Regions from separate parts of the Comamonas sp. wu1-DMT genome, predicted to be linked through region 2. Evidence: riboswitches for the same ligand, from Rfam matches in the RefSeq annotation. Region 2 holds a riboswitch; each other region holds the start of a gene.

Region 1 (5,735 bases), on a different contig from region 2:
ATAGCTGACCCAGGTCTTGCGCTTGACCAGCCAGTAACCCAGCCAGAACAGCAGGAACAGCGGAATGCCCAGATAGGTCGACACCACGCCGCCCCAATCGATGCGATCTTCCAGGAAGGCCTGATAGTTCTGGCCCAGCGTCACCACCAGACACAGCACGAAGGCAAAGATGGGGCCGAAGGGGAAGGCGCCGGCCTTGTAGGGCAGCAGACCCACATCGTGACCATGCATGACATAGCCGCGACGGAAACGGTAGTGGCTGACGGCAATGCCCAGCCAGACGATGAACTCCGTCATGCCGGCCAGATTCAGCAGCCAGATATAGACGGCCTGCGGGCTGTAGAGCGAGGAAAAGAGGCACAGGCTGGCGACCAGCGTGCTGCCGATCAAGGCCACCAGCGGCACGCCGTTCTGGGTCAGCCGGGAGAAGATGCGCGGTGCATTGCCCTCGGTCGCCATGTTGTAGAGCATGCGCGTGGCTGCATACATGCCGGAGTTACCGGCCGACAGCACCGAGGTCAGGATCACCGCATTCATCACCGTGGCCGCCGACAGCAGGCCCGCGTGCTGGAACACCAGCGTGAACGGGCTCACGGCGATATCGGCCACATCGGTGCGCAGCAGCTGCGGATCGGTATAGGGAATCAGAAAGCCGATGACGACAATCGCCAGCACATAGAACAGCAGGATGCGCCAGAACACCTGGCGAATCGCACGCGGCACGTTCTCGCGCGGATTCTCGGATTCGCCCGCCGCCACGCCCACCAGCTCCGTGCCCTGGAAGGAATAGGCCACGATCATGGCCACGCCCACAAAGGTCGCGAAATTGCCGACGAATGGCGCATCGCCCGTGGTCCAGTTCTCGAAGCCCGGTACATGGCCGTTGCTGATGATGCCGAACAGAATCAGCACGCCGGTGATCAGAAAGGCCACCACGGCCAGCACCTTGATCAGCGCGAACCAGTACTCGGCCTCGGCAAAACCGCGCGCGGAAAACGCGTTCAGCCCCACCATCAGTAACAGGAACAGGCCGCTCCAGAGGATGCCCGGCACATCGGGAAACCAGTAGGCCATGACCAGTTGCGAGGCCACCAGATCCACCGCCACCACCACGGCCCAGCTGAACCAGAAGTTCCAGCCCAGCGCAAAGCCGAAGCCGCGATCCACATAGCGCGAGGCATAGGTCGAGAAGGAACCGGCCACCGGCATGAAGGCAGCCAGCTCGCCCAGGCTGGTCATGATGTAGTACACCATGATGCCGATGAGCAGATAGGTGAGCACGGCACCGCCGGGGCCGATCTGAGCGATGGCCGAGCCGGAGGCCACGAACAGGCCCGTTCCGATGGCGCCGCCAATGGCGATCATGCTCAGGTGGCGCTGCTTGAGCACCCGGTGCAAGCGGGGCTGGTTATCGTCACCATCACCAGTCGGCGCGAGCTGCTGGCTTGAGTTGGGTTGGGACATAAATGTCTTGTTGTAATGGTTTGCGCCCATCCGGACAAAACACCCAACCATCCCGCAGGCGCTGCGACAGGCAACGCAAAAAGGCGACCATGACGGTCGCGGGCAACAAGGACAAAGGAACGAAGCCATGACAGCAGAACGCCATGGCGGATAGGCCAGTTGCATCCTGAATCGGCAGCCACCCCAGTCGGGTGCTTCAATGGCAAAGCGGTGATATCGCCGGGCCCATTGACAGGCAAAGACGATATTTTGCCCAAATCCACCGCCGACCATGACCCGCCATGCCAATGCAGGGGCTGACTCTGGGGCTGCTCGGCGGCACTTGACAGCGTCTATCGCTATGAATTTAGAAGCACACTGCGCTTTAATAAATTCATTTTCATAGACAAATAATCAATATTCCCTTGAAGGATAAGCGGCAGGCGCTATCAAATAGCATGGACCCGACATGAGCAGCCATGGCTGAGCCTTGGCGCAGAAGTCTAGAAAACCCGTATATCCAGGCGCCGCCATTCTTCCTACATTTGCCCACAGGCTCTCAGCCCGGTGATGCCGAGAGAGACTGCAGCGCAAACTTGGCGCATGCAGCGCCGAAGGAGCAACCGCCCCGGAAACTCTCAGGCCAAAGGATCGGCATCGCTTTCACACACTCTGAAGAATGTCCGGACGTCATCGTCCGCCGGGCATACCGAAGGAGCAAGCGAGCAGCGCCGCAAGGCCCTGCCTCGTGAATCTCTCAGGTCCAGAACAGAGGGGGCGTTCGCTGCGCATGTTGCGCACGGGCTCCACCCTTGACGTTTCTGGAATCTGAATCATGAAGACAATCGCCGTCATCGGCGGTGGCATCACGGGCGTGACCACCGCCTACGCCCTCGCACGCCGCGGATTTTCCGTCACCCTGTTCGAGAAGCAGCGCTATGCCGCCATGGAAACCTCGTTCGCCAATGGCGGCCAGCTCTCGGCCTCGAACGCCGAGGTCTGGACCCATTGGTCCACCATCGTCAAGGGCCTCAAGTGGATGTTCAAGAGCGATGCTCCGCTGCTGCTCAACCCCAGGCCCAGCTGGCACAAGATTTCCTGGTTCTGCCAGTTTCTCGCTGCCATCCCCCATTACGAGAAAAACACCGTGGAGACCGCCAGGCTGGCGATTGCGGCACGTGAGCACCTGTTTGACTGGGCGGCCAGCGAAGGCATTGACTTCGATCTGAAGCAAAAAGGCATCTTGCATATCTACCGCGACCGAGCAGGCTTTGAACATGCGGGCAAGGTTTCCCAGTTGCTGGCCAAAGGCGGTCTGGAGCGCCGCGCCGTGACACCTCAGGAGATGCGCTCCATAGAGCCGACCCTGTCCGGAACCTTCTACGGCGGCTACTTCACCGAGAGCGACTCCACGGGCGACATCCACAAGTTCACCAGCGGCCTTGCCGCCGCCTGCGAGCGACTGGGCGTGCAATGCCGCTACGGCCAGGAAATCGTGTCGGTGAACAGCAATGGCAAGCAGGCCAGCGTGACCGTGCGCCAGGGCCTGGAAACCGAGACCTCGACTTTCGACGCCATGGTGGTCTGCGCAGGCACGGCCAGCCGCGCCCTGGCCGCCCAGCTCGGCGACAGCGTCAACATCTATCCGGTCAAGGGCTATTCCATCACGGTGAATCTGCCGGACGAAGCCAGCCGCGCCGCAGCCCCCGTGGTGAGTCTGCTGGACGACGAGACCAAGCTGGTCACCAGCCGCCTCGGCGACGATCGCTTCCGAGTTGCCGGTACGGCGGAGTTCAACGGCTTCAACAAGGACATCCGCGCCGACCGCATCCGCCCGCTCATCGAATGGGTTCAGCAGTGCTTCCCCGGTGTCAGCACGCGCAGCGTCGTGCCCTGGGCTGGCCTGCGCCCCATGATGCCGGACATGCTGCCGCGCGTGGGCCCCGACAACAAGCCCTGCGTGTTCTACAACACCGGCCACGGCCATCTGGGCTGGACCTTGTCGGCCGTCACCGCCGACATGGTCGGCGACCTCGTGCTGCAGTCCATGGGCAGCGCCAGCAGACAGCCCCGACCGGCCACGCTGAGCACCGCCAGCGCCTGACCACGACCTGAAAACCTCATCAACAAGCCAGACACGGCAGCCGCAGCGCTCCGTGAGGGGCAGCTGTTGCCGTGTGAATGGCAAAACGGAGACATACAACATGAGTCGAAATCATCCAAGCGCAGCCGGGGAGTCGCTGCAGCAGACAGGGGAGCTGGAGCGCGGCCTCAAGGACCGGCACATCCAGCTGATCGCCCTGGGCGGTGCCATTGGCGTGGGCCTGTTCCTGGGCTCGGCCAAGGCGATCCACAAGGCCGGGCCACTGCTGCTGGTCAGCTACGCCATCGCGGGGCTGGCCATCTTCTTCATCATGCGGGCACTGGGCGAGTTGCTGGTGCACCGCCCGGTGGCCGGCTCTTTTGCCACCTATGCCGAAACCTATGTCAGCCCCTGGGCCGGATTCGTCACTGGCTGGACCTACTGGTTCACCTGGGTGGTGACGGGCATGGCCGAGCTCACGGCCATAGGCATCTACACCCATTACTGGTTTCCGGCCATTCCGCAATGGGTTCCGGCGCTCGCCACCCTGGCCGTGCTGCTGGGCGTGAATCTGATTGCGGTCAAGGTCTTCGGCGAGCTGGAATTCTGGTTCGCGCTGATCAAGGTCGTGACCATTGTTGCCACGCTGGTGCTGGGTGTGGCCATCATCACCACGGGCTGGGGACCGCTGGGCCAGACGGCAAGCTTCGCCAATCTCTGGTCGCACGGCGGCTTTGCGCCCGTGGGCATGGTGGGCGTGGTCTTCACCTTGCAGATAGCCTGCTTTGCCTATACCGGCGTGGAATTGATAGGCGTGACGGCGGGCGAGGCCGAGTCGCCCGAGAAAGTGCTGCCTCGCGCCACCAACAGCATCGTCTACCGCATTCTGATCTTCTATATCGGTGCCCTGATCGTCATCATGTCGCTGGTGCCCTGGAACGAGCTCAGCCCCGACATGAGCCCCTTCGTCCATGTCTTCGACAAGCTGGGCATTCCCGCCGCTGCCGGCATCATCAACTTCGTGGTCATCACCGCCGCAGCCTCTTCGTGCAACAGCGGCATCTTCAGCACGGGCCGCATGCTCTATACGCTGGCGCAATTCAAACAGGCGCCCGCCAGGCTGGGCCGGATCAATTCACGCCATGTGCCGGCCGCCGGCATTGTGATCTCTGCAGCCTTCATGCTGGTCGGCGTGGTGCTGAACTATCTGGTGCCCGAGGAAGCCTTCATCTACGTGACCAGCATTGCCACCATAGGCGCCGTCTGGACCTGGGGCATCATCGTCTTCTCCCATCTGCGCTATCGCCGCGCCGTCAGCCTGGGTCATGCCGCAGCCGTGGCCTACCGCATGCCCGGCGCGCCGTTCACCAACTGGTTTGTGCTGGCCTTTCTGGCCGTGGTGCTGGTCTGCCTGTCGCTGGATGCCAGCACCCGCGTGGCGCTCTATATCGCGCCCCTGTGGTTTGCGCTGCTGACGATCGGCTACCGGCTCTACGCGGTCAAGCCCGAGCAGCGCCAACGCCTGGCGCAAGCGCAACAGCAAGCCGCCTGAGGCGCAGCACAGCCGCGCTGTCGATGCCCTGGCTGCAGCTGAGACAGCGACAGCCGCGGCAGCACGCTATTGATTCAGAAGCTTCTTGCGCTTTTTCATAGTTCATTTCAAAGACTTTTAGCTTTGAAAACGAGCACTGACAAGCGCTGGAAGCTCTTGAAATCAGAGCTGCAGACAGATCAGCACCAGGCCCAGCATCATCAGCGCCATGCCCAGCTTTTCGGTCAGCGACAGCTTCTCGCTGAACACCTTGCGCGAGACGATATAGCTGAACACCACCTCCACCATGCCCAGGGTGCGCACGGCAGCGGCCCCCTGCATGGCATAGGCGGTGAACCAGGCCAGCGAGGCCGCAGCGCCCATGCTGCCGGCCAGCAGCGAGATGCGCCAGGCCTTGAAGATGGGACGCAGGCCCTGCTCATGGGTTCTGACAATCCAGGCGCTCATGACGACGGACTGCATGGTCTGCGCGATCAGCACGCCCCAGGCCCCCGACAGCCAGGGCGAGCTCACGCCCAGTGTTGCGATCTCGACCGCGCCGCCGCGAAAGCCCACCGTGGCCAGCGCAAAACAGGCGCCGCAGATCAGCCCGTAGACCGAAGATTTGCTGGTCCAAGCCGAGAGCGTGAACAGCTGCCCGCGCGGCGGCAGCGACAG
Region 2 (5,735 bases):
GAAATTGTCGCCAATGTGGATATTCCGTCCGAACTCACAACGGAAGGTGGGCTCGAAGTGTACGTTTCGACCTAGATGCCCTAGCAGAGACCTGAGGATCGCCTCCCGCTCACTAGCTGGTTTCGAGAAGGAGTTGTTGTACTCATTGGTCAGCAGCACCGCACTCTGCCTCGCCGCCACTAATTCAGGCGAGAGGTCGTTATACATTTGCCCAGAACAAATATGAGCAAGTTGCGTTTCGAGCTTTGACATTGGGTGCGACTAGTTTTTTAGGAAGGCGATAACCATAGCGCATCGCTGACACTCCTACGGCAACTCCTGGCCACAAGCAACCGTCTCAGAGCCACTCACTCAATGCGGCAATTTGTCCGGATCTACCTCTCAAGTGAGGCATCCGCTTGTTTGTATTAGTCGCGCGAATTGGTAGCTGCCAGATCGGAGTATTTGCACAGCATCTGTATCGGGAAGATAGGGCAATTCGATTCGTACACGATCTTGCTGCCATACCGCGATAGGTACACAGGGAAAAGTGGGCAACCACGGTAGAAAATGCACCGCAGGTTTGGATGAATCACGTGCGATACCCGCCCCAAGCGCCCTGCATCGCAGCGAAGACAATGCCCCGCTCAAGTAGTTCACCGCGTCTTCAGCAAAGGCATCAATGCAGGAGTGATTGCCTGCGCCTGCTCCGAGGTCAGCGGGTCGTACGAGACAACAATATAGGCGCCCTCCTCCAGCACATCCGCACGGGCGACGTGGTCGCCGAGTATGCCTACCACCTGCTCTGGCGTGAGTCCGAAGTAGTTGTTGCACTGTTCTCTGGCCCAGTAGTTCACCTGCCTGATGTGAAGGCACTCTTGTCTGCGTGGACCGGCCTGAGCCCGGGCATGCATACGTTCTTCATCGCTGGATTTCCAGAATTCATCTTCCTCTTCGGCCAGCACATCCATGTCCTCCACCGCAGCGAAGAATGCACCAAAGCTGCGTATATAGAGGGGGATCACCTGGTCGAAGACATACTTCAGGTCGGCTCCATTTTTTGCAGAATCAAATTCGACAGTCATGTAGTCTTCAAGGCATGGAGCCACCTCTGAATGTCGCCGATACCTCCGGCTTAGAAGTCCAATTTCAAGGCGACTGACCTCCTCGTGAAGTCGATAGCTCACTTCATTGACAGGCCAATCCGATCGGTCTTCAAATGTGATGACATCCACATCTGCCAGCCCCCAAGGTGCAGGAAGCAAAGACAAGCTCTTGCATAGCTTTGCGTAGATTTCAGAAGGACTTTCGTCGAAGTCGAATACTCTGCAAACTCTGACAACGTTGGACGTATTTTTCATTTTCTCCGCTGCCGGACATTCATTCCGCTCGGACAGACCGAGTGGATTCCGAAATTCAATCTAAGCTTGTCCGCTGCGATTTTTACTCTGGCATCTGCAGGCAAGTGCCAAGCGGCATACACACCGTTTTGGTGCAGCGCAGACTTGCGGCACTTAAGGCCCTGGCCGCTTTGGCTCTGAATAAATGGAAGGCCGGATGCGCAAACCTGCTCTCTTCCAAGAGAAAGTTGCGGGGAGCCTGTATCCCGCCACCTGGTCTCTCTCATTAGAGAAAAGTGGCTTTCCTGCGGGGGACAGCACCCCGTCTCAACCGCAAACCTTCGGTTTGGTGGTCAGTGCCAGCCGCTCTTTATTTGTAGCTGATGACAAAGGTGGCATCGGCATTCGCGCTGCCGGGCGTCGGCTCCTGCACGAGCGACGTCCAGGTATAGCGGGCCTTCAGTTTGATATTCACCGGCTCATTACCAAATTCGCCAACCATCCACTGATTGACCTCCCCCGATTCGGGCCCGAAGCTCACGAGCTCTTCATTTTCTCGTTGAATCTCGATACCTACGTTTTTGGCCACCGAATCCTCAGAAAGGGACAGAGTCGTTGATCGATTCGCCGGGTTCTGCGCATCCGAAAATACAACAAACATTCTGGTACTTGTCCCGATATCGCCCCCTGCGCATGCAAGGCTCAGGCTGAAATCCTTCCACGGCCCTTTTCCGTTATCCATCAGGTCGGAGGCACTGATGCTATCGAGAGATACCGGAACCAATGGGGTATTGAGCTTGCATGTCGGCACTCTAGGCTCAACCGAGATGCCGCTTCCTGATACCGAGATTCTTCTAAATGTTTGTTGCAAGTCGACATATCTGGACTCACCAATCAGTCCTCTAATATATCCCCCTGCTGTGATGGGCCCTGTCTTCACCAACTCCACGACAAAGTCTTCTGCTGCCGCGAGAAAATAGTTAGTACGGTCGTCATATCGCGATTGAGGCCACCAACTATTTATATTGATGCCGCCCCTGATTCGGATCCCCACGCCAGCGATGGAAGTCTTGAAGGTTTCAAAGCCATCCGGCTGGCTACTGGTCGCGACGGAGTAAAGAGTTCGGCCGATTTTCCTGTTGCACTTGACGAACCCGTCGGGGCCTGAGGCACTGACGGACTTCGAGTAAATAACTGTTCCCGGCGGAACCGAGGGATCAAAAGACCCTGTCTCCCACGGCTCCAGCCACCAGTCAACCGTCGAAACTGTCTGACCGCCTTCCAGCTTGATAGTGCAGGCGTCTTGAGCCTGTGCTGTCATCGATGCAGCCACAAGAGACGAAGTGCACAAGAATCGCAAAATGACTGGCATCAATTTGCGTTTTCGAAATCGTTGATTTGCCATTGAAATTCCACAAATACCTTTTCTGAGCATGGTATTTGTGGTTCATATGGCGATTTCTAGGATTTTTCTTAAAAGCTTGGCGTGAGCCGGCTCTCACCGAGTTTTGAACTTCTCCCCACTCAGGCTTGCAATCAGGTCGGCTTCAGGCTGACCTGAGTCACTCACAGCCCCATACCGAAGCGGCAGCAATCGCCAACACCAGTTGCTGCACGCCGCCTGTCCTTAACAGCTGTTTTACGCTCCACACAAGCTGTTCGAATTGCATGACCGCCACGTACCGGCTCAAAGGGCCGCTTCTGCGTGCCGCGACAGGTTCGTGTCGTCCCTAAGCAGTCTGTCAACGCCTGAAGAATGAGCGAGCTCTTCGAGAGCACCGCTTGTTATTGCAGACGGCTTCACAGACGAAAACGCGGGCTTGCGCGAGCCATGGCGGGGTCGGACCGGCCTTGCGCACCCTGCGCCGGCGGCCGCAGAAGCACACCAATACAGGTATTAACCCGAATAAAGTCGCTGAAACTGGCTAAAATCGCGCCCATCCCGCGGGAGAGCGGAGCCTTTAGAGGGTTCCCGCCGAAGGCGCAAACTCCCATAATCGCTCAGGCAATAAGTACCGCAGGTGGGTCTGACAAGACCCGGATATCGCCAACTGGAGAGCAGCCCGCAACCACAAGTCTGCAGGGCTCACCGAAGGGGCAAGCATGTCCACCGCGAAGGTGCTCATGCGCAACTCTCAGGTAAAAGGACAGCGGGAGAGGCAAGCCGGACACTCCCGCCGATGTGAGTGGCTGGTCTATTTTCAAGTGCCTTCATGCTTCCTTCCGTCTCTTTGCTGGACTCGTTCCAGGCCTCCAACTTCACCGTCATGCTGGTCATCTATCTGGTGGCCATTACCGCCGAAGCCATGTCCGGCGCACTCGCCGCAGGCCGGCGCAATATGGATATCTTCGGCGTCGTCGTCATCGCCTTTGTCACTGCCCTGGGCGGCGGCACCATCCGCGACATGGTGCTGGGCCACTACCCCATCGGCTGGACCCAGCACCCTGAGTATGTGTATCTGGTCATCAGCTTCGGTCTGCTGACCACCGTGATTGCACGCCATATGCACAGGCTCAAGCAGGTGTTTCTGCTGCTGGACGCCATGGGTCTGATCGCCTTTTCGCTGATCGGCTGCAATACCGCGCTGGAGCTGGGCTACCCCACCATCGTCATCATCATGGCCGGCATGATTACCGGCATCAGCGGCGGCATCTTGCGCGATGTGCTCTGCAACCAGGTCCCCGTGGTGTTCCGCCGCGAGCTGTATGCCAGCGTGTCGCTGTCCGTATGCCTGATGTTCCTGGGCCTGCGCTATCTGGATGTCAGCCCCAATATCAGCACCATCGTGTGTTTTGCCGGCGGTCTGGCCTTCCGTCTGGCCGCCATTCGTTTCAAATGGCGCCTGCCGGTTTTTTCGTACCAGCAGCGCTGGGAATAAGATCGAGCTCCCCCTGTGGCGCTGCGCGCCTTTCCCCTCTCTTGCTACGCAGGAGGGGGACGCAGCCATCGCGGCGGGGCGGCCCTTGCCTGGCTGCTCTGACCTAGACTGCGCCATGCATTACTCATGTAGTTTCACTTTCCATGTCTGAACCGATCACATGGATGCCGGATGGCACCCCCTACAGCTCCAGATTCGGCGATCGCTATCACAGCGAGTTCGGCGGCCTCGACCAGGCCCGCCAGGTTTTTCTCGGTGGCTGCAACCTGCCAGCAGCCTGGGCCGATGCAGCGCAGTGGCGCATCCTGGAGACCGGCTTTGGCTTCGGCCTGAATTTCCTGGTCACCTGGGCGGCATGGAAGGCCGATCCCAGACGCCCGCGCATTCTGCATTTTGTCTCGGTGGAGGCCTACCCTGTCTCGCGCGAGGATCTGCTCGCGTTTTTGCCGGCCGATGAGGTACTGCGCGCGCTTGGCGAACAACTGGCCGAGCAATGGTGGGGACTGCTGCCGGGCGTGCATCGCCTTTCCTTTGATGACGGCCAGGTGCTGCTGACGCTCTATATAGGCGATGCCAGGACCATGCTGCGCAAGCAGCAGATGACGGCGGACAGCGTGTATCTGGATGGCTTCTCTCCCCAGCTCAACCCCGAGATGTGGGATGAAGATGCCATGAAGAACATTGCCCGCCATTGCCGCCGGGGCACGCAGCTTGCCACCTGGTGCGTGGCCGGCCATGTGCGCCTGGCGCTCAAGGCTCAGGGTTTTGAAGTCAAGAAGCGCGCTGGCGTGCCGCCCAAGCGCCATAACCTGCATGCAGCCTACAACCCGGCCTGGGAGCCACGCCATCGCCCTGACGGCCTGCCTGCGCCCGTGGGCCAGGCCGGCCGCTGCCTGGTGCTGGGTGCAGGCCTGGCTGGTGCCGCCGCTGCCGCCAGCCTGGCAAGACGCGGCTGGGAAGTGACGATGCTGGATGCGGCGGCCGAGCCTGCGGCAGGAGCATCAGGCTTGCCAGCCGGCTTGTTTTGCCCGCATATTTCGCCCGATGACAGTGTTCTATCGCGCCTGTCCAGAAGCGGCGTACGCACAACGCTACAAAATCTGCAGCAACTGAGCCAAGCGCAAAAGTTGCATCCAGCCCAGGACTGGGCCCATGGCGGCGTGCTGGAGCATGACCTGAACGAGCCCTCCCATCTGCCCAGGTCATGGCTGCAACCCGGCAGCGAGAACAGCCCCTGGGGCCTGCACTGGAGTGCGCCTGCGCTGCCGGCTCAGCTGGCTGCGGCACAGCTGCCTGCAGACAGCCACGCCGTATGGCATGAGCAGGCTGGCTGGGTACGCCCCGCACAACTGGTGCGCGCGCTGCTGCAAGCCCCCGGGATTCATTGGCAGGGCCATGCCCGAGCTTCGAGCCTGGTGCGCGATGAAGTGCGCAATATCTGGCAGGTGCTGGATGCGCAGGGCCAGACCCTGGCCGAAGCCCCCATGCTGGTGCTGGCCCTTGGCCCGGACACCAAGCCCTTGTTGCAAGCCAGCGG
Region 3 (5,735 bases), on a different contig from region 2:
TACGACCATCTGGACCGCGCCACCATTCGCGTGCTCGCGCCCAAGGTGGGAGTTTTTCTCTGCCCCTTGGGAGTGGGAGACAGACTGGTGGCCTGGGGCGTGCCGGCCAACAAGATCGTGCAGCACGACTGGTGGCAGGGCAGCGAGGTCGACGGCCTGCGCTTCACGGCCACGCCGGCCCAGCATTTCTCGGGACGCAGCCTGCGCGACGGCAACCGCACGCTCTGGGCGTCCTGGACCATAGAAGATCGCCAGGCCGACAGGCCGCTGCGCGTCTTCTTCAGCGGCGATGGCGGCTACTTCGACGGTTTTGCCGAAATCGGCAGGCGCTTCGGCCCCTTCGATGTCACGTTGATGGAGACCGGCGCCTACGACGCCCACTGGCCCTATGTCCATATGCATCCGGCGCAGACCGTGCAGGCACACAGGGATCTCGGCGGCCAATGGCTGCTGCCCATACACAACGGCACTTTCAACCTCGCCATGCATGCCTGGTGGGACCCCTTCGAGCAGATCCTGAGCCTGGGCAGGCAGCACGGCATAGAGATCGCCACGCCCATGATGGGTGAGCGCCTGGACCTGGATGCCCCCCATGCCGGATCGCCCTGGTGGCGCGCCTGCGCCGAGGCCGACAGCAAGGGACTGGATCTGCGCCCCGCGCAACCCTGAAGGTGCAACCCGCATGGCCGACAATGTCCTCATGGACATTTCGCGCACCTCACACCTTGCCGCCGCCTGCGCCGCGTCTCTGACCGCCTTGCTGCTCGGAGCCTGCTCCCACCTCTCCGATGGCAGCCAGCCCAAGCAACCACCGAATGCCGGCATCTCGATCACAGTTTCCGGGCAGCCGGAGCCGACGCCGGCTCCGCCATTGGACACGCAGCACAGGCGGCCACAGAGCATGGAATGGCCTGCCTGGATCAAGGCAGACTGCACACCCCCCGCCCAGCTCGATCGGCAACCGCAGCCACGCCGCCACACCACGCCTTTCATCAGCGCCCACTGGTTTCCGAACGGGCTGGAGACCACGGTGGTCTTCCGCCTGGAAGTCACGGCCCAGGGCGAACTCGGCCGTGTGGCCTACCAGCCCGCCGATACCGATCCCCGCATCGTGAAGTCCATCATGCGCTCGCTCGAACGCTGGAAGTTCAAGCCCGGCATGCGCCAGGGCCAGCCCGTGACGTCCTGCTTCGAACAACCCTACCAACTGGTGTTTCCGCGCCAGGAGATCGATGTTCCTCGTACGCCCGCCATGAACACAGAACCGCAGTGAGACCGCAAGCTCAATTCCAGCGATCTGTGCTCGAAAACCCCAGAATCCATCCGATTCGGTGGTGCAAGCCCCTTGCCCACCGCTAGAATCGCCAAGGTCAGGAGAGAGTGCCTGCAGCTTGAAGCTGCCTCGCACCGCCGAAGGCGCAGACCCCCAACCCGGTGTCAAAACGCTCAGGCAAAAGGACTGACAAGCGCTGCAAGGTGTGCAAACCTGCAGCGTCCCTTGCTGGAGAGAGATGCAGGCCGTCATTTCGTATGTGCGCCGGCATCCACCGAAGGAGCAAACTGCCCGATGCAATGCGTGCAGTGAATCTCTCAGGTAAAGCGGACAGCAGGGCAAGCCCGCCACGCATGGCCCAGTCATGCATGGCCACTCATTTTGGTTTGACCACCGGAGCGCTTGCCTGTGACTGCTGCTGACACCTCTTCCGATCTGCGTTCCACACCGCTGTTTGCACTGCACCAGAAACTGGGTGCCCGCATGGTGCCGTTTGCCGGCTACGCCATGCCCGTGCAATACCCTCAAGGCCTGATGGCCGAGCATCTGCACACGCGCAAGGCTGCCGGCCTGTTCGATGTCTCGCACATGGGCCAGTTGCTGTTGCGCGGCCCCGATGCCGCCGCCGCGCTCGAATCGCTGATGCCCGTCGATGTCATGGACCTGGGCCTGCACAAGCAGCGCTACGGCCTGCTGCTCGATGAACAAGGCGGAATTCTCGACGACCTGATGTTCGTCAACCGCGGCGAAGATCTGTTCCTCATCGTCAACGGTGCCTGCAAAGAGGCCGATATCGCTCATATCCAGAGCCGCATCGCCAGCCGCTGCGAGGTCGTCCCACTGCCCGAGCGCGTCCTGCTGGCCCTGCAAGGCCCGCAAGCCGTCACTGCCCTCTCGCGTCTGATTCCCGGTGTGACGCAACTGCTCTTCATGACCGGCAATTACTTCGACTGGCAAGGCCATGCGCTCTACATCACGCGCAGCGGCTATACGGGCGAGGACGGCTTTGAAATCTCCCTGCCCGGCGAAGCTGCCGAAGCCTTTGCCGAAGCTCTGCTGGCACAGCCCGAGGTGGCCCCCATCGGTCTGGGCGCACGCAACTCGCTGCGCCTTGAAGCCGGACTTTGCCTGTACGGCAACGACATAGACACCAGCACCACGCCGGTCGAAGCCGCGCTGAACTGGGCCATGCAGAAGGTTCGCCGCACCGGCGGCGAGCGCGAGGGCGGTTTTCCCGGTGCGGCCATCGTGCTGGAGCAATTGCAGAACCCTCAGTCGCTGCGCCGCAAGCGCGTGGGCCTGATCGCGCTGGAACGCATTCCCGTACGCGAGCCTGCCGTGCTGGAAAACATGGACGGACAGCATATCGGCTACATCACCAGCGGCCTGCTCAGCCCCACGCTCAACCAGCCTGTGGCGCTGGCCTATGTCGAGCCCGACTACGCCGCCATCGATACGGAAATCTTCGCCATGGTGCGCGGCAAGCCCGTGCCCATGAAGGTAGTCGCCACGCCCTTCGTTCCCACCCGCTACTACCGCGGCTAGGTCTGCCGCCGCGCATGAGACGGGCCAGTTTGCCAAACAGCGGCCAGAACACCGCTAAAGTGCGAGCTGGACCTTTCTCAAACAACACCCGATTCCCCTGAATCCCCCATCTGGAGCTTTCCATGAGCATCAAGTATTCCAAAGAACACGAATGGATCAACGCCGCTGACAGCAATGCCGCCATCGTCGGCATCACCGTACACGCACAGGATGCACTGGGCGATGTGGTGTTTGTGGACCTGCCTGCCGTGGGCTCCACCTTCAAGGCCGGCGATGTGGCTGGCGTGGTCGAGTCCGTCAAGGCCGCTGCCGATGTCTACATGCCCGTGACCGGCGAGATCGTCGAAGTCAACGAAGCCCTGCGCGACGACCCGTCGCTCGCCAACAGCGCCCCCCCTGGCCGCTGGCTGGTTCTTCAAGGTCAAGATGAGCAATGTGGGCGAGCTCGAAGGCCTGATGGAAGAGACTGCCTACAACGACTTCGCCAAGGACAACTAAGCGTATCAACGGCCCTCGCATTGCGAAGGCCGTTTTTGCATGCAGCCATGAGCACCATTCTGTATTTCGACGATCCGGACGTCGGTCTCGCCCGCGAGACCAGCCACCCGACCTTTGCACGCATCGCAGCCCAGGACTTCTATTACGACGGCGGTGACGACTTCAGCCCCTTCGGCAGCGATGATGGCAGCGACACACTGGCCGCTCTTCAAGAGTGGTACCAGGAGCAAACAGGCGGCAACGCCAAGGCCCTGCGCTTTTTGCAGCAGCAACTGAGCGACTGGGATCTGCCCGTGCCCCAGGGCATGCTGGCTCATGACGATGCGGCCAAGGCCCAGTGGCTGGCCAGCGATGACATGAACCAGATCTATCTGCGCTCGGTCTGCCGCGCACACGTGGCCACCGCCTTTGGTCAGCTCAAGATCACAGGCAGCATCGATGCCGATCTGCACAAGCAGGCCCTGCTCGCCCTGGCCTGCCAGCAATGGCTGAACACCGTGGCACGCAGCAAATATCCCGATTGGGAATATGCCGACCAGGAAAGCGAACGCCTGGCTCTGATGAACACCGCGCTGGAACAAGCCAGCGCTGCTTGAAGCACCGGCCGCATGCCTTCAGGCATACGGCATTCACGCATGCCTGGCATGCAAACCGTCAGTCACAGTATTTGAGAATAGGTCCCTCCCATGCTGATGTCGCCTCCCGCCCCCGTCGCTTCCCTGCAAGCGCTGGAAAACAGCCACGAATTCATCCCCCGTCATATAGGCCCGGACGCCGATGAGCAGCAAAAAATGCTGGCCGCCATCGGCAAGCCCTCGCTGGATGCCTTGATTCGCGATGTGATGCCCGACTCCATCGCACGCGCCAGGCCCATGGATCTTCCGGCGCCGATTACCGAAGCCGCTGCGCTGGCCGAACTCAAGGCCATCGCCAGCAAGAATCAGGTTCTGAAGAGCTTTATCGGCCAGGGCTACTACGGTACGCACACGCCGGGCGTCATCCTGCGCAACATCCTCGAGAATCCAGCCTGGTATACGGCCTATACCCCCTACCAGGCAGAAATCTCACAAGGCCGCATGGAGGCGCTGGTTAACTTCCAGACCATGGTGACCGACCTGACCGGCATGCCGATTGCCAATGCATCCATGCTGGACGAGGCCACGGCAGCCGCCGAGGCCATGACGCTGGCCAGGCGCTCCGTCAAATCCAGAAGCCATCGCATCGTGCTGGCCGGCGATCTGCACCCGCAAACGATTGAAGTCATCGAGACCCGTGCCCGGCCGATTGGCATCGAAGTGGTGATCGCCAACAGCCAGCAAGAGTGGGAGGCTGCGCTGGCAGGAGATCTGTTTGCTGCCGTCATCCAGTACCCCGCGTCCAGCGGCTGGATCGTGGACTGGAAGGCCGATGTGCAAGCCATTCACGCCAAGCAGGCCGCCGCCATCGTGGCCACCGACCTGCTGGCTCTGACCCTGCTGACACCGCCCGGCGAATGGGATGCCGATATTGTCGTGGGCAACAGCCAGCGCTTCGGCATGCCCATGGGCGCAGGCGGTCCACACGCGGCCTTCATGGCCTGCCGCGACGAATACAAGCGCAGCCTGCCCGGCCGTCTTGTGGGTGTCAGCGTCGATGCGCATGGCAAGCCCGCCTACCGCCTCGCGCTGCAGACACGTGAGCAGCATATCCGCCGCGAAAAGGCGACGTCCAATATCTGTACGGCCCAGGTCCTGCCGGCCGTGATTGCCAGCATGTATGCCGTCTACCATGGCCCCCAGGGGTTGAGGCGCATTGCCCAGCGTGTGGCACGCTTCACAGCGATTCTGAGCCGTGGCCTGGCCCAGTTGGGCTTCAGCGCCCATCACCACGACACAGCCTTCGACACCGTGAGCCTGCACACCCGGGAGGCCACCGACGCCCTGGCGGCTCGCGCCGTCTCCCGAGGCGTCAACCTGCGCAAAGCCTGGGATGAATATCTCTGCATCAGCCTGGACGAAACCACGACCCGGGCCGATGTCGAGCTGCTCTGGAGCATCTTTGCCCAGGAGGGCCAGGCCCTGCCCACCATCGAAGCCATGGACGAAGGCCCGACCTCGCTGATCCCCGAATCCCTGCAGCGCAGCACGGCCTATCTGACCCACCCGGTCTTCAACACCCACCACTCCGAAACCGCCATGCTGCGCTATATACGCAGCCTCAGCGACAAGGACCTGGCGCTGGACCGCAGCATGATCCCGCTGGGCAGTTGCACCATGAAGCTCAATGCCACCAGCGAGATGATTCCCATCACCTGGCCAGAGTTCGCCGACATCCACCCGTTTGCGCCCGCCAACCAGCTGCAAGGCTATGCCGAGCTGGACCGGCAGTTGCGCGACTGGCTGTGCCAGGCCACGGGCTACGCGGGCATCAGCCTGCAGCC

What was found. A riboswitch is a leader RNA that binds a small molecule or an ion and turns the genes downstream of it on or off. The one in region 2 is predicted to bind glycine.
Region 1: another riboswitch for glycine. It lies ahead of V8Z78_RS08305 (D-amino acid dehydrogenase); the one in region 2 lies ahead of V8Z78_RS10195 (trimeric intracellular cation channel family protein).
Region 3: another riboswitch for glycine. It lies ahead of gcvT (glycine cleavage system aminomethyltransferase GcvT); the one in region 2 lies ahead of V8Z78_RS10195 (trimeric intracellular cation channel family protein).

Annotation. Positions count from the first base shown of each region.
Region 1 is NZ_JBANEM010000004.1:126,918-132,652, reverse strand. It holds gene V8Z78_RS08310 (amino acid permease) at 1-1,464, opposite strand, end outside; glycine riboswitch at 2,008-2,107, shown strand; gene V8Z78_RS08305 (D-amino acid dehydrogenase) at 2,279-3,547, shown strand; gene V8Z78_RS08300 (amino acid permease) at 3,648-5,078, shown strand; gene V8Z78_RS08295 (EamA family transporter) at 5,241-5,735, opposite strand, start outside.
Region 2 is NZ_JBANEM010000005.1:224,052-229,786, reverse strand. It holds gene V8Z78_RS10210 (sugar O-acetyltransferase) at 1-252, opposite strand, end outside; gene V8Z78_RS10205 (hypothetical protein) at 636-1,340, opposite strand; gene V8Z78_RS10200 (fimbrial protein) at 1,690-2,724, opposite strand; glycine riboswitch at 3,255-3,347, shown strand; glycine riboswitch at 3,361-3,480, shown strand; gene V8Z78_RS10195 (trimeric intracellular cation channel family protein) at 3,533-4,198, shown strand; gene mnmC (bifunctional tRNA (5-methylaminomethyl-2-thiouridine)(34)-methyltransferase MnmC2/FAD-dependent 5-carboxymethylaminomethyl-2-thiouridine(34) oxidoreductase MnmC1) at 4,342-5,735, shown strand, end outside.
Region 3 is NZ_JBANEM010000001.1:150,820-156,554, forward strand. It holds gene V8Z78_RS00660 (MBL fold metallo-hydrolase) at 1-669, shown strand, start outside; gene V8Z78_RS00665 (energy transducer TonB) at 683-1,273, shown strand; glycine riboswitch at 1,362-1,472, shown strand; glycine riboswitch at 1,492-1,617, shown strand; gene gcvT (glycine cleavage system aminomethyltransferase GcvT) at 1,682-2,818, shown strand; partial or broken gene gcvH (glycine cleavage system protein GcvH) at 2,941-3,316, shown strand; gene V8Z78_RS00680 (MolR family transcriptional regulator) at 3,364-3,912, shown strand; gene gcvP (aminomethyl-transferring glycine dehydrogenase) at 4,003-5,735, shown strand, end outside.